Regions from separate parts of the Pusillimonas sp. SM2304 genome, predicted to be linked through region 1. Evidence: predicted binding sites of a transcription regulator. Region 1 holds the regulator's gene; the other holds the start of a gene.
What was found. Region 1 encodes LexA, which represses DNA repair genes until DNA is damaged. Its sites were predicted from a motif close to ACTGTATNNNNATACAGT; they were not measured.
Positions count from the first base shown of each region.

Region 1 (5,382 bases):
ATGACGTTGGCCATGGTGTAGGTCTTGCCCGAGCCGGTCACCCCCAGCAGCGTCTGGTACATCAACCCATCGTTGATGCCCTCGGTCAGCGCGTCGATCGCCGCGGGCTGATCGCCCGCCGGCGGATAAGGCTGGAAAAGCTGAAACGGACTGTTCGGATACTCGATGAAGCCGGGCGCAGGTGCGTTCATACTGGACACTTTCAGGGTAAACCCCTTATTATCACACTATTGCTACCTCTTTCTCTACCTACCTTCATACTCCCCAAATGAAATCTCTCTTCGAATCCGTCGAGCTCGCTCCGCGCGACCCCATTCTTGGCCTGAACGAACAATATAACGCCGACACCCGCGCGGGCAAGGTCAATCTGGGGGTCGGCGTGTACTACGACGACGAAGGGCGCATTCCTTTGCTTGACGCGGTCAGCAAAGCCGAAGTCGCGCGCATCGAAGCGCATGCCGCGCGCGGATACCTGCCCATCGAAGGCATCCCGGGGTACAACAAAGGCGCGCAGACTTTGCTGCTCGGACACGACTCGCCCCTGGTGTCCGGCGGCCGCGTCCTGACCGCCCAGGCCCTGGGGGGCACCGGCGCGCTCAAGATCGGCGCCGACTTCCTGAAGCAGATCCTGCCAGACTCCAAGGTGCTCATCAGCGACCCCAGCTGGGAAAACCACCGCGCCCTGTTCGAGCGCGCCCGATTCCAGGTCGAGACCTACCCCTACTACGACGCGGCCAGCCATGGCCTGAACTTCGACGCCATGCTGGCCTGCTTCCAGGCCCTGCCCGAGCAGACCATCGTCGTCCTGCACGCATGCTGCCACAACCCCACCGGCGTGGACCCTAGCTTCGAGCAATGGCAGCAGATCGTCCAGGTCGTCAAAGACAGAAACCTGGTGCCCTTCCTGGACATCGCCTACCAGGGTTTTGGCGAAGGCCTGGAAGAAGACGCCGCCGTGGTGCGCCTGTTCGCCCAGCACGACCTCACCATGTTCATCAGTTCGTCTTTCTCCAAGTCGTTCTCGCTGTACGGCGAACGGGTCGGCGCCCTGACCCTGGTCTCGTCCAGCAAGGAAGAAAGCGGGCGCGTGCTCAGCCAGCTCAAGCGCGTCATTCGCACCAACTACTCCAACCCGCCCACGCACGGCGGCACAGTGGTCTCCACGGTACTCAATACCCCCGAGCTCTACACCCTGTGGACCACTGAACTGGCGGCCATGCGCGACCGCATCCGCACCATGCGCGTGCAACTGGTCGAAAAACTCAAGGCCCACGGCGTCACGCAGAATTTCGATTTCGTGCTGGCCCAGCGCGGCATGTTCTCGTATTCCGGCCTGACGGCGGCCCAAGTGGACCAACTGCGGGAAGAACATGGCGTGTACGCAGTCAGCAGCGGCCGCATCTGCGTGGCGGCGCTCAATAGCCGCAATATCGATTACGTGGCCGCGTCCATCGCCAAAGTCCTGGCCTAAGCAAGCGCCCGCCTTCCTGGCGGGCATCGCCTGTTTGCCTATCCCCGCGTGCACAGGCTTGATCTTTCCCCTGAAATACTGCAAAATCCAGACTGTATATAAATACAGTCTGGATCGTCATGGCCGTCAAGCTTACCGAGCGTCAGCAGCAAATACTCGAACTCATCCGCAGCGAAATCACCCGCACGGGCTTCCCGCCCACCCGGGCTGAAATCGCCCGCGCCCTGGGTTTCAAATCGGCCAATGCCGCCGAAGACCACCTGAAGGCCCTGGCTCGAAAAGGCGCCATCGAACTCACCGCGGGCGCCTCGCGCGGCATACGGCTTACCGGCGGCAGCCTGGCCGGCGCGCAGCACGCAGGCTCCCTGCTGGGCCGCGCCTCGTCGGCGGTCACACAGCTCATGGTGCCTTTGGTCGGCCGCGTGGCGGCGGGCAACCCCATACTCGCAGCGGAACACGTCGAGCGCGAAGTCGGCATCGAACTCGCCCTGTTCAGCCAGACGCCCGATTATCTGCTGCGTGTGCGCGGCCTCAGCATGCGCGACGCCGGCATCCTCGACGGCGACCTGCTGGCCGTCAAAAAATCGCCCGATGCCCGCAATGGCCAGATCGTGGTCGCCCGTATCGGCGAAGACGTCACGGTCAAACGCTTTGCCCGCGCCGGCAAGCGCATCGAGCTCCTGCCTGAAAACCCCGACTTCCAGCCCATCATCGTCACCGCTGACGACGAGTTCTCCATCGAAGGCATCGCCGTCGGCCTCATCCGGAACACGCCCTTGCACTAGGCGTGCTTCAGCCGGCCTCACACGCCGGTTTCGCGTATCGGCACCTGCCACGCGCCCAACATTACGAAACGGTAAGGAGACCGTAATGTTGGGCGCCTTTGCTTTTGACTAAGATTCAAGGGGTGCCCAGTACGCAGGCCGCTTTGGCCTGGAAGGAGTTTGAAGCATGGGGGATATTCACATCAATCCAGGCCTCGATCAGGATAAGCGGATTTTCAGGACGGTCAGCTTCTATGATCTGATCGACCTGATGACATTCAGTCAAATGACCTTTGGCCGTGCGGACCCGTTCCGGCTTGGAATCCAGCGCTACCCGCATCGGGAAGCAGCAGACAGCACCGACGATGCGGCCAGCCTGCGGTTTCAATCCTGGGCGATGCTGGACCATGAGCATGCCATTGACTGGTGGCCGGATGAGCCCGCTGAACCATCGATCTATCTGATTTCAAGCATCAGCGCCCTGTCGGCATCCTTGATTCCATGCGAAGGCACCGATGTATTTATCGAACAGACATGCCGCGTCATCCCGCTGCCCGGCACACCAAGGCCCCCGCAGTCCACCGTGCTGCCCCTGCTCGAGGACGAGACGCTGCTTGTCATCGTGAACGCCCAGGGCGACGCCTATCAGGGCGATCCCAGGCATAATCCCATGCGGCTTCTTGTCGACCTGCGAACATTGCTGCTGGGCGTCGTTGTGTCCCCCAGGGCTTCGATCCGGTTTGTGGAGCTTATCTCGCAAATCGTTCAGCGCACCACGCATGCCTATGTGTCGCGCGCCAACCGGCCTATAGATATCGAGCACAATTGCCTGGACATGCCCCGCATGCGGCATGCGTAAGGCATGCGGCAACACAAAGCGCATTCAGAAAAACAGGCCAGGCCCTGATCGATCAGGGCCTGGCCTGGGACAAACTGCCAGTGAACCCGCCATGACGGCGGGTTCATCAACTGCGCGTCATCAATGCTTCATGACGCCTTCTTGCGCTTCAGCGGGCTTGGCATTGGCCACCGCCTCGGCGGCCAGCCGCGCCACTTCCTCGTCTGACAGCGGCGTGGGCATGTTCTGCAAGGCGACTTCCAGCACCCGGTCTATCCAGCGCACCGGAATGATCTCCAGGTGATTCTTGACGTTGTCGGGGATATCGGCCAGATCCTTCACGTTTTCCTCGGGGATCATCACCACTTTGATGCCGCCGCGATGCGCCGCCAGCAGCTTTTCCTTCAAGCCGCCGATACCCAGCACTTCGCCGCGCAGCGTGATTTCACCGGTCATCGCGACATCGGCCCGCACGGGAATGCCCGTAAGCGCCGAGACCATGGCCGTGGTGATTGCAATGCCCGCCGAAGGGCCGTCTTTAGGCGTCGCCCCTTCCGGAAAGTGCACGTGCAGGTCGCGTTTTTCAAAAGCCGTGTTCGGAATACCCCATTTCTGGGCACGAGCGCGCACCACGGTACGCGCCGCTTCCACCGACTCTTTCATGACATCGCCCAGTGAGCCGGTACGCAGTACCACGCCCTTTCCGGGCATGTCCGCCACTTCGATGGTCAGCAGGTCGCCGCCCACTTCCGTCCAGGCCAGGCCGGTGACTTGGCCGATCTTGTTTTCTTTCTCGGCCATGCCGAAATTGAAACGCCGCACACCCAGGAAGTCGCTGAGGTTGTCGGAGGTGACTGTGACACGCTCCACATTCTGCGCGGACTGCGCCGTCTTGCGGCCGCGCGTGCGCACCGATGGGTTGGTAGCCAGCAGCTTCTTGACCACCTTGCGGCAGATCTTGCTGATTTCACGCTCGAGCGCCCGGACACCCGCTTCACGCGTGTAATAACGCACGATGTCGCGTACCGCCGACTCTTCAATGGTGACTTCGCCCTCTTGCACGCCGTTGTTCTTCATGAGCTTGGGCAGCAAGTGGTCGAAAGCGATATGCACCTTCTCGTCTTCGGTGTAACCCGACAGGCGAATGACCTCCATCCGGTCCAGCAGGGCAGGCGGAATGTTCAGCGTATTGCTGGTGGCCACGAACATGACATCGGACAGATCGAAATCGACCTCGATGTAGTGGTCCTGGAATGTGTGGTTCTGTTCGGGATCGAGCACCTCGAGCAGGGCCGAGGACGGGTCGCCACGGAAATCCGCACCCATCTTGTCGATCTCGTCGAGCAGGAACAAGGGGTTGCGCACAGAGACCTTGGCCATGTTCTGCAGAATCTTGCCCGGCATCGAACCGATATAGGTACGGCGGTGGCCGCGGATCTCGGCCTCGTCGCGCACGCCGCCCAGCGCCATGCGCACGAACTTGCGGTTCGTGGCGCGGGCAATGGATTGGCCCAGCGAGGTCTTGCCCACGCCGGGAGGGCCGACCAGGCACAGGATGGGCGCTTTGAGCTTGTCGACCCGCTGCTGGACAGCCAGGTATTCGATAATGCGCTCTTTGACCTTTTCCAGGCCATAGTGGTCGGCATCCAGCACGCCTTCCGCATTCGAAATGGAGTTGTTGATGCGGCTTTTCTTGCGCCACGGCAGGCCGATCAGCGTATCGATGTAATTGCGCACCACGGTGGCTTCCGCCGACATGGGCGACATCAGCTTGAGCTTCTTGAGCTCCGCGTCGGCCTTTTTCTGGGCTTCCTTGGGCAGTTGCGCTGCCGTGATCTTCTTTTCGAGCTCTTCGATGTCTGCGCCTTCTTCGCCTTCGCCCAGCTCTTTCTGTATGGCCTTGACCTGCTCATTCAGATAGTAATCGCGCTGGCTTTTTTCCATCTGCTTCTTGACGCGGCCACGAATGCGCTTCTCGACCTGAAGGATGTCGATTTCGGATTCCAACTGGGCCAGCAGGTTTTCAAGCCGTTCCGACGTGCCGGTGACCTCGAGCATTTGCTGTTTTTGCTCGAGCTTGAGCGGCAAATGGGCCGAAATGGTGTCGGCCAGACGGCCGGCGTCATCGATCCCCGTCAGGGAAGTGAGTATTTCCTGAGGGATTTTCTTGTTGAGCTTGACGTATTGCTCGAACTGCGCGACCACCGCGCGGCGCAGGGCTTCGGATTCGGCGCCCTCGTCCGCATCCGGTGCGATCGGCACGACGATGGACATGAAATGGGTGTCCGCTTCGCGTACCGACTGGATGG
Region 1 covers NZ_JAVLUJ010000002.1:818,034-823,415, reverse strand. The annotation lists gene uvrB (excinuclease ABC subunit UvrB) at 1-191, opposite strand, end outside; gene RE432_RS12905 (amino acid aminotransferase) at 269-1,471, shown strand; gene lexA (transcriptional repressor LexA) at 1,591-2,256, shown strand; gene RE432_RS12895 (hypothetical protein) at 2,423-3,094, shown strand; gene lon (endopeptidase La) at 3,215-5,382, opposite strand, start outside.

Region 2 (5,382 bases), on a different contig from region 1:
CAAGCCGATCTCCAGGAACTTGACGAGCAGTATGCCGAACCAGACCAGATTGGCATCCTGGGCCTCGAGTATGGGCAATACAATGGGCAGCGTCAGCAGCATGCAGCCCAGCGGATCCAGGAACATACCCAGAAACAGATACAGCAGCGCAATCGCCCCCATCAGGACCAGGGGGTGCACGTCCATGGACGTAATGTGCTCCGACATGAAATCGGGCAAGCCGGTCATGGCCAGGAAGCGCGTCAACAGCGCGGCGCCGATGGCAATGAAGAAAATGGACGCCGTGCCGCGTATGGTCTCGACCACGGCCTGCCGCACAACGCTCCATGTCAGGGCGCGTTTCAGCAACGCAATCACAAAGGCAAGGAAAGCCCCCACCGCGCCCGCTTCGGTCGGCGTGAAGACGCCTGAAAACAAGCCGCCGAATACGCCGATGACCAACAGCACAAAAGGCCAGATTTCAAGCAGGGAGCGCATCCTGACCGACAGCGGCGGAAGCGCCGGCATGCGTGGCGCGATCGACGGCGTGATCGTGACGCGGGTCGCAATGACGATGGAATAGAAGATCGCCGTCAGTATGCCCGGGATCACGCCCGCGATGAATAGCTGCCCGATGGACACTTCGGCAAACACCCCATAGACGATCATGATGATGCTGGGCGGTATCATCGAGCCTATTGTGCCCGCCGCCGCGACAATACCCGCCGAAAAACCGGGCTGGTAGCCCAGGCGCGTCATTTCGGGCACTGCAATCCGGCCCATGGCCGCGGCCGCGGCCAGGCTGGACCCCGTCACAGCCGCAAAACCCGCCGCGCCCGAGACCGAGGCAATGCCCAGCCCTCCGGGCAAGCGGCCCAGCCACAACTGCGCCGTACGAAACAGCGCTTCAGTGATCTTGGAGTAATAGGCCACATAGCCCATCAACAGGAACATGGGAATGGAGCTCAGCGTCCAGTGCGCCGTGAACTCGTACGGGATCTGCGACAAAGTGCCCCACGCCGCACGCGGCCCGACGTAGGCCCAGATGCCGCCGAAGGCGACGCCGCCCAGCGCAACACCCACAGGAACCCGCAACATCAGCAACACGACGACAAGGATCAGCCCTGAAAAACCTAAAGTAATGCCGTCCATAAACTATTCTTTCCCTTCAAGCGACACGGATTCGAGCAGATCCTCGTCGTCCTGGCTGATGCCGTGGCGAATGGTGCTGAATGCCTTGATCGCCAGCGTAAAGGCCAGCAAGCCAAAACCGATGACGGGAAGAAAGCGCGTGGGCCAGATCGACACGACCACGATGCTTCCCGCATAGGTGCCGGCGCCCAATGCCTGCATGGCGGGCTTCCACGCCGCATAAGCGGCGCATGCGCAGAACATCGCAGCCAGCAGCAGGGCCGCCGGAAGCAGCACCCTGCGTAGGCGAAGCGACAACATGCCATAGACCAGTTCGACATGGACCAGGCTGGCCCCCTTGCGTTCGAGTGAAAACAAGGGCAAAAACACCACGGCCGCCATGTAGTAGTAAGTGACCATTTCCATGGTCAGTGGAACCGGGGAATTGAACACGTACTTGGCAATCACGTCGGCCGTCACGTGCAGCATCATGCCCAGCAGGGCCAGCGCGCCGGCGACGAGAAATATTCGCTCAAGATATCTGACAAGGCTGGCCATAGGCGATCTCTGGTAAGGGGGTCATCGATGACGGCGGGTTTACATGCCGTACGAGGAAGGATCGATCTTGGCGTAGATTTCGTCCTGCATGGCTTTGACCAGCTTCTGGCGATCGCCGCCCGTCTGCTCGACAATGCCGTCCCATTTCTTGAGCAGCTCGCGGTATTGTTCTATCCATTTTTCCGCGTCATTGATGCGATAGCGCGCTTTGGCAATGGCGGCGGCTTGAACCAGGTCCTTCTCGACGAAGGCTTCACGCTGGTCCAGCAGTTCCTGGCTTGGCTCCAGGATGTTGACCTGATGCTCTTTGGCAAGCTTCATCGCGCTTTCATCGCTGTTCATGTATTCGAAGGTCACGCCGATTGCGCCGACCGCCGAGCCGTCGAGCAGAATGCGGCGCTGGTCATCGGTCAGGTCTTTCCAGAAATCCTGATTCATCGTGAACAAGGACATGGCTGCGTAAGTCCCTAAAGGCAGCATCACATCGTACTTGGCCACATCCCACAGGCTGTATGATTGCAGGGCCGAGGGCGAGAACACGGCCACATCCACACCGCCCCGGTCCAGCGCCTCGAACATTTCAGCGGCGGAAACATTGACCGAGGTGCCGCCCACATGCTGCGTCCACCTGTCCCATACCGTGCCGGCCGAACGGAACTTCTTGCCCTGCAAGTCGGCGGGCGCCTTGAGCGGGGTCTTGGCGATCAGCGTGTACGGCGTCGTGGAGTAAGACGAGGTGAACACCAGGCCCTTGTCGGTAAAGTCCTTGCGGCAGGGTTCGCAGTGCAGCGTCACCAATTCGGTCACCGCGGCCGCGACGGCCGGCGGATTGCTCGACAGCATGGCCAGGTCGGAGATCAGCTGGAAATACGGAAACTCGGCCGGGAAGTACGTCAGGGCCAGTACGCCGATATCGGCCACGTCATTGCGTATGCCCGGCAGCGTATCGGTCGCGCCCAGTAGCGCGCCGCCGCTCCAGAACTTGAAGTCGATATCGCCTTTCGAGGCTTCCTTGACGTAATCCATGAACGGCACATACCCGCCGACCACGCCGGGATGCTTGGGCGGGTGCCAACTGCTGGCGCGTATCGTCGTCTTGGAAAATGCGGTGCCCGCCATCAGCGCCAATGCGCCGGCCGCTACGATTTGGGCAAACTTTGTCTGCAATGCCATGTCTTCCTCCGAAGTTTTATCAGGATGGGGCCGTATGTTTTTAGCTTGAAGCCCATCAAGCGATGCGGGACACTATGCGATCAACCGATATCGCTTGTCTAATATTATTTATATCGATCCTGATACGATTTGAATATACATTAGGGCATACCCGTAAGGCCTGCATGCCGGCGATTACCGCTTGCGCACCAGGCTGCCCGACGCCTTCAGCACCGACTCCGTCAGGGCATCCATGGCTTGCGAGTTCACGCGCCAATGCTGCCAATACAGCGGAACGTCTTCCCAGGCCCGCGCGCGCAGCGGCACCAGGCGGCCTTCATCCAGATGCTGCTGGATCAGCGGCAGCGGATTCATGGTCCAGCCCAGCCCCGCCAGGGTGGCCTGCACAAATGCCCGCGAAGACGGCAGCCACCATACGGGGGGCCGCCAGGCCGCGCCGCGCATGACTTTCTGGGCGAAGCGGGCCTGCAATGCGTCTTTGCGATTGAAAACCAGGACGGGGGCCGACTCCAGGGCGCGCGCATTCAGCCCAGCGGCAAAATGACGCGCGTGGAACGAAGGCGAGCAGGTGGCGACATAGCGCATGCTGCCCAGCGCGTGATTCCTGCAACCCTGCACGGGGTCGGCCAGTGTGGTGACGGCCCCCAGGACCGCCCCCTTGCGCAAAAGCTCCGCCGTATGGTCCTGGTCTTCGGACTGCAGATCCAGCGTCGTGTGCGTGCGGGACGCGAACAGCTCGGCGGCGTGCATGAACCAGGTTTCCAGGCTGTCGTGGTTGACCGCCACGGCGATACTGGCCTGCTGCGCAGGATCTTCGACGCCGAGCCGGCTCAGGGCGTCATGCTCGAGCAAGGCGGTTTGTTCGGCCAAGTGCACCAGTACGTGCCCGTCGGGCGTGGCCACGGCGGGCACCGTGCGCTGCACCAGCAGCCTGCCCATGCGCTCTTCCAGCGACTTGATACGCTGCGACACCGCGGAGGGCGTCACGCTTAACGCGGCCGCCGCCCGTTCGAAGCTCCCCTCGCGCACCACCGCGGCCAAGGCACGCAAGTTGGCGTGGTCGATATGCATGTCTGGCCCATCCCTAAATTAAGTATTGCTTAATATACATTACTTAATTTAGTTTTATTTTATATAGTACGCCGATCAGAATAGCGCCATTCAGCCTCATGCCGCCGGCAAGGCTGCTTTTGCAACAATCGCTGGACTGATTCATGTTTTCGCTCATCACCAACTCCTCGTTCTTCTCGGCCTGGGCCAGCGGCGCCGCCACCGGCCTGGGGCTGTTTGCGGTCGTGGGCGCGCAAAGCGCTTTCATTCTGCGGCAAGGGCTGATGCGCTCGCACTTGTTCAGCATTCTGCTGACCTGCGGATTGATCGACCTGGTCTTTATCTTTGCCAGTGTCTGGGGCTTGCAGACCATCGCCGTCTGGTTTCCCTGGCTGACCGCCGTGATTCTTTGGTTCGGTGTGGCTTTTCTGCTCTGGTATGCCTTGCAATCGGCGCGCCGCGCGCTCAGCAAGGGTTCGGCGCTGGCCCTGGCCGAACAGGCAGTGCCGTCCCGGCGCGCGGCATTGCTGGGCGCCATGGGCTTCAGCCTGCTCAACCCCCATTTCTGGCTGGACATGATGGTGGTGGGGTCGCTGGCCCACAGCTTCGGCGACGCCCGCGATGGGTTTGCGGCAGGGGCTTTCACCGCCAGCCTGATCTGGCTGGCGGTACTGGGAGTGGGGTCGCGCCTGTTTGCCCCGCTCTTTGCCAACCCGCGCGCCTGGCGGATACTGGACGGCTGCATCGCCGTCATCATGGCGGGCCTGGCTTTTGGGCTTGCCTATAAAGGGGCTTGAATACGGCGCCCGCCGGCCAGATGCCTAGCGCGTCGCCAGCACATAGGCGCCCTGCGCCAGATAGACGACGCCTATGGTCATCACGATCCCCTGCGTCCAGCGCCGGAACTGATTGTCGGTCAGCTTTTCCAGGACAAACTTGCTTAATGTAGTCCCTGCTATCGCCATGACGACGGCGATGCCCATGGCCACCTCTTCGACCCCGGACTCGCCCCCCATGACGCGGGTGAAATAAACCAGCTTGGCCAGGTGGGAAAAAGTCTGGCAGGCCGCTTTGGTGGCCACCACCGAACGCCTGTCCATATCGCTGCGCACAAAAAAGACGTCCAGCAATGGGCCCGACACGCCGGCGATGAACTGCATGCAGGTATTCAGGAAGCCGCATACCTCGGCACCGAAGCGGCTGCTGGCTTGCGGCACATACCGTGCAGGCACCAGGACCGCCAGGAAGGGGATGATGCCCAGGCCTATCAGCACCATGGCCCGGTCGGGGACAAAGCCAATGAACGTAAACAACAGGGCGGCGCCCAGCAAGCCCAGTACATAGCGTCCGAAGATCCGGTAGTCGGTATTGCGGCGCCATAGCAAAGCGCGCCATCCGTTGGACGTCATCTGTGCCGTGCCGTGCAGCACCATGGCGGCGGAAACAGGCAGGAAAGCGATCAGGATGCCCATCAGCACCATGCCGCCAGCC
Region 2 covers NZ_JAVLUJ010000001.1:366,440-371,821, forward strand. The annotation lists gene RE432_RS01695 (TRAP transporter large permease) at 1-1,131, opposite strand, end outside; gene RE432_RS01700 (TRAP transporter small permease subunit) at 1,135-1,668, opposite strand; gene RE432_RS01705 (C4-dicarboxylate TRAP transporter substrate-binding protein) at 1,708-2,841, opposite strand; gene RE432_RS01710 (LysR family transcriptional regulator ArgP) at 3,016-3,912, opposite strand; gene RE432_RS01715 (LysE family transporter) at 4,056-4,688, shown strand; gene RE432_RS01720 (TSUP family transporter) at 4,713-5,382, opposite strand, start outside.
Region 2: the regulator LexA is predicted to act here: its motif matches at 2,966-2,983, upstream of RE432_RS01705 (C4-dicarboxylate TRAP transporter substrate-binding protein).